2 regions of the Synechococcus sp. C9 genome follow, and region 2 is predicted to be linked to the other one. Evidence: predicted binding sites of a transcription regulator. Region 2 holds the regulator's gene; the other holds the start of a gene.

Region 1 (2,394 bases), 860 kb from region 2:
CAGCGGCTTTGGTGGCGTTGATGGCATCCTCCAGGCGCAGTTTTTTGTCCTTCATTTCGGTTTCCGTGGCGGCACCGACTTTGATCACCGCTACCCCGCCCGCCAATTTCGCCAGGCGTTCTTGCAGTTTTTCCTTGTCGTAGGTGGAGTCGGTTTCCTCGATTTGCTTGCGGATTTGTTCGCACCGGGCTTTCACCGCCGCCTCATTCCCTTCCGCAATGATGGTGGTGTGGTCCTTGGTGATGTTCACCCGCCGGGCTTTACCCAGCATATCCATCCGCACGTTGTCGAGTTTGGAGCCGGTTTCCTCGGAAATGACTTGCCCACCGGTCAACACGGCGATGTCCTGCAACATGGCCTTGCGCCGGTCGCCAAACCCAGGGGCTTTCACGGCGGCCACGTTCAACACGCCCCGCAGTTTGTTCACCACCAGGGTCGCCAGGGCTTCTTTTTCAATATCCTCGGCGATGATCAACAACGGTTTGCCCGCCCGCGCCACTTGCTCCAGCACCGGCACCAAATCCTGCACCAGGGTAATTTTCTTGTCGGTGATCAGGATCAGGGCATCTTCCTGGACGGTTTCCATCCGCTCCGGGTCGGTGGCAAAGTAGGGGGAAATGTACCCCTTGTCAAAGCGCATCCCTTCGGTGACTTCCAGTTCGGTGGTGGTGGATTTGCCTTCTTCCAGGGAAATGACCCCTTCCTTGCCCACCTTGTCCATCGCATCGGCGATCATCTTGCCCACTTCCTCGTCATTCCCGGCGGAGATGGAGGCCACTTGGGCAATGGCTTTGGAGTCTTCCACCGGGCGGGCGTGGCTGGCAATTTTTTCCACTACGAAATGGGTAGCTTTGTCAATCCCCCGCTTCAGGGCAATGGGATTAGCACCAGCGGCCACGTTGCGTAACCCCTCTTTGACCATCGCATGGGCCAATACGGTAGCGGTGGTTGTCCCGTCCCCGGCCACATCGTTGGTTTTGGAGGCGGCTTGGCGGATCAGGGCTACCCCCGTGTTTTCGACATGGTCTTCCAGTTCGATTTCCTTGGCGATGGTCACCCCGTCATTGACGATTTGGGGCGCACCGAATTTCTTTTCCAATACCACGTTCCGCCCCTTGGGCCCGAGGGTGACGGCGACGGATTCCGCCAGGATGTCCATCCCCCGCTCTAGGGCGCGGCGAGCTTCTTCGTAATAGAGAATTTTCTTAGCCATGAGTGAAAACCTCCTTCAGGGTTACTTGACCGTAGCGAGAATGTCTTTTTCCGCCAGCAGGACGTATTCCTCACTGCCGATTTTGATCTCGGTGCCAGCGTACTTGGAGTACAGCACCTTGTCGCCGACTTTGACTTCTAGGGGTTGCCGTTTCCCATCCTCATCCCGTTTGCCAGGACCCACGGCGGCTACTTCGCCAATTTGGGGTTTCTCCTTGGCGGTGTCGGGCAGGAGGATGCCCCCGGCGGTTTTTTCCTCAGATTGACTCACTTTCACCAGTACCCGGTCTCCCAACGGGGTGACGGTGGAGACATTCAACGTGATGGTTGCCATAAATGACGCTCCCAATGTCATTAAAATTAGACCTGGAGTTGCTGTCCAGAGGTTTGCGACCCTGACCTAGCACTCTCAGCCTTCGAGTGCTAATTTAGCGTACCCGGTGCCGGGACTTGGGTACGGGTTTCCGAACTGGGGGTTGTGTGAATCAGCGCAAAGTTTTGTGGGGAAGTATGACAAAGGGTGGGGCGGGGGGGCGGGCTGGTTTTAGGATGGGGGTGATTGATTTCTGGAGTGTTGCCCATGAATTCCCTACTGTTGACCGTACCGACGACGGTGCCCTGGTCCCCCAGTGTGGCTGTGGTGATGGTGGGTTGCAATTTGTTTGCGGTGGCGATTGGTTATTACGCCATCGAGGGCAAGGGGGTGGGGCCGGCTCTGCCTTTGCCGGAGTTATTCAAAGGGTTTGGGGTACCGGAGTTGTTGGCGACGGCGGCGCTGGGGCATCTGTTGGGGACGGGGATGGTGTTGGGTTTGGCCAATTCGGGACTGCTCTAAATATCAATTCTGAATTAAGGGCACTTCATAAAAATAGGTGGCAGGGGCGTAGCCCCCGTTAACCAAGCACCTGCGGTGTATGGTTCGGGAGAGTATGGGCATTCCAGCGAGATAAACTGGGTGCAAATCATGATAGGGGTGCCCTTAATCTGGCATTGCATTAGATGAATGCCCTGTCCCGACTTCTTACAATAGAGATAGTGACGTTTGGGGGTACAGGCAATGCAAGGGGGAATCCGGGTCGGTTCATTATTTGGCATCCCCCTGTACCTCGACCCGTCCTGGTTTGTGATCGCCCTGTTGGTGACCTGGGCCAATCGTCTGCGCTGGCGGCAGTTGTACCCGGA
Region 2 (2,394 bases):
AACCGTGGGATTACCGTCTCAGGCGTTATCCGTAGTGTGGTTGGCAATGACTTTGTTTTGGATGATGGGACTGGGCAAATCATTGTGGACGCTGGCCCCCGCTGGTATCACCAACTGAATTTCACCCCCGGCGAGCGGGTTACGGTGGTGGGGGAATATGATGGGGACGAACTGGATGCCTTCACGATTACCCGCAGTAATGGTGATGTGATGCAAATTCGTGAGCCATTTGGTCCCCCCCCTTGGTCGGGTTCACGGCGCAGATTTCGTTAGTTGGCAATTGGTTAGGGATTTTGGGGTGACGTTCCCATCTTAGCCCAGTAACCTGGGTGAGCTGTTTCCGCTACCCAACTGTCTGTCCCTTTTCTTTACCTACTAAAGCAAACCTGGCACCACGCCCTGAGCATGACCCCAAGCTCCTGGTGCGCTATAAACTTGCGTATGCTTGTCTCAACTTGCCGAGTTGCCAGGGATTGGGCATCATATAAATAATTCATAAAATCTTTTTAAGGCTGGGATTTTCAGGGGCATGGGGCAAACTGGGGAATTAACGGCACGTCAGCAACAGGTACTACAGGCCACGGTGGAACACTATGTGGCGACGGGGGAGCCGGTGGGTTCCCGTACCCTGATGACCAAGTATCAAATTCCCGCCAGCCCGGCCACGATTCGGCAAACCATGGGACGCTTGGAACAGGCGGGTTTGCTTTACCAACCCCATCCCTCGGCGGGACGGATTCCCTCGGATTTGGGATACCGGCGGTATGTGGATTGGTTACTGCATCGGGGCGAACCGGTCAGCCCGCCTTTGGTTGAACCCCCCTTGCCCACTGGGGTTGAGCATTTGGAGGGGGTGTTGCGGCAGGCGGCCCAACTGCTTTCCCAACTGAGTGGTTCGATTATTTTGGTGACCCGTCCTCAAACCCGCAGTGCCCGATTGCGGCATTTGCGCCTGGTGGCGGTGGGGGAACGGGTGGCCTTGATGGTGGTTTTGGAAGGGGAACGGGTGGAGTCCACCCTATTGGATTGGTCCCCCCCGGCGCAGGTGGAGGTGGAATCAGCCTTAGAAATGGTGGGACAATTTTTGAACTACCACTTGCAGGGGCGGGCCTTGCGGGAGATTATCAACCTGGATTGGGCGGCATTGGAACGGGAATTTGCCTCCTACGGGGACTGGTTGCGGACGCTCATGCCTCCTTTGACCCAACAGTTGCGGGATTGGGGACGACCCACTACCCCAACGCCCCTGGTGATTAGTGGGCTGGCGGCGGCCCTGCGACAACCCGAGTTTCAGCAGTCGGGACAGGTTCAACCAGTAATGCAGGTTTTGGAGACGGAGCAAGAACGCCTGGGGGCACTGCTCTGGCATGAAACGGCGCCAGTGCGGGTGATTATCGGTCAGGAAAATCCCCTGGAACCCATGCACACCTGTAGTTTGGTATCCACCATGTACTCCCAAGATGGGGTGCCGGTGGGGGCGGTGGCGATCCTGGGTCCCAAACGGATGCCCTATGGGCGGATGATCGCCCTGGTGCGGGCGGGAGCCGCCTATGTGTCCCAATCCCTTGGGGGAACCTAGGGATGGAACGGGGCAAAATTACGGCGATTCTGACGGGAGCGGTGGCAATTTTGTTGGGGGTGATCTATTTACTGCTCACCCTGGTTTTGGACAGCCGGGGACCGATGCAACCCGCCCCTGCCCTGGAAATGGGTTGGCGAATGACCCATTTCGTGGGATTTTTAATCCTATCACCCCTGAGCTTGACCCCATGACTCCCGCAGAAATCCAGGCTTTTCTGGAACAGGTGATGCAAGACCCGGCGCAACAGGAACGGTTTCGGGAGGCCACCGACCCGGATGCCCTGGTGCACATGGTCGTTACCCTGGCGACGGAAGTAGGTTTGAGCGTCACCCCCGCCGAAGTCCAAGTGGCTTTGGGAATGGCAGAACCCCCCCCTGACCGCTCCCAGATGACGATTGAGCAATTATTGCAGGAATGCCGCACTGAACAGACCATGAGCCTGTGGACGGAGGAAGCAGGGGGGCGGGTAACCGGCTTGGTGTTTGCCGCCGCCAATCCCCACCCGCTCCTGGTGCGGTTATTCCGCTTTTTGGTGCCGAATTAGCCCAACTGCTGGAGCAATTGCCAGACTAAATAGGAGTTTTTGAACAGCAACGTCCAAGCCCCACCGAAAAAGACCAGGGCGAACAAAGCCCCATTCAAAAAGCGGCCAATTTCCGGGTTGTAGCCCAGGGCGTTGTCTTCCTGGCTGGCGGTAAAAAACAAGGACCAGGCTTGGGTGGCCGTGATCGTCTCAAACTGATTGAAGCTAGGACGAAAGACGACCGGGCCTAACAACGCTGGGTTACGAAATTCAAAATCTGTCCGCATAA

The links. Region 2 encodes HrcA, which represses chaperone genes, less so after heat shock. Its sites were predicted from a motif close to TTAGCACTCNNNNNNNNNGAGTGCTAA; they were not measured.
Region 1: a site for HrcA is predicted at 1,613-1,639, ahead of groES (co-chaperone GroES). Genes of this name have one in related genera too.

Annotation. Positions count from the first base shown of each region.
Region 1 covers NZ_JALAAD010000001.1:1,789,454-1,791,847, forward strand. The annotation lists gene groL (chaperonin GroEL) at 1-1,213, opposite strand, end outside; gene groES (co-chaperone GroES) at 1,235-1,546, opposite strand; gene psaK (photosystem I reaction center subunit PsaK) at 1,793-2,047, shown strand; gene MLD66_RS08795 (site-2 protease family protein) at 2,270-2,394, shown strand, end outside.
Region 2 covers NZ_JALAAD010000001.1:933,029-935,422, reverse strand. The annotation lists gene MLD66_RS04620 (NirD/YgiW/YdeI family stress tolerance protein) at 1-273, shown strand, start outside; gene hrcA (heat-inducible transcriptional repressor HrcA) at 530-1,579, shown strand; gene MLD66_RS04610 (hypothetical protein) at 1,582-1,773, shown strand; gene MLD66_RS04605 (Nif11-like leader peptide family natural product precursor) at 1,770-2,126, shown strand; gene MLD66_RS04600 (hypothetical protein) at 2,123-2,392, opposite strand.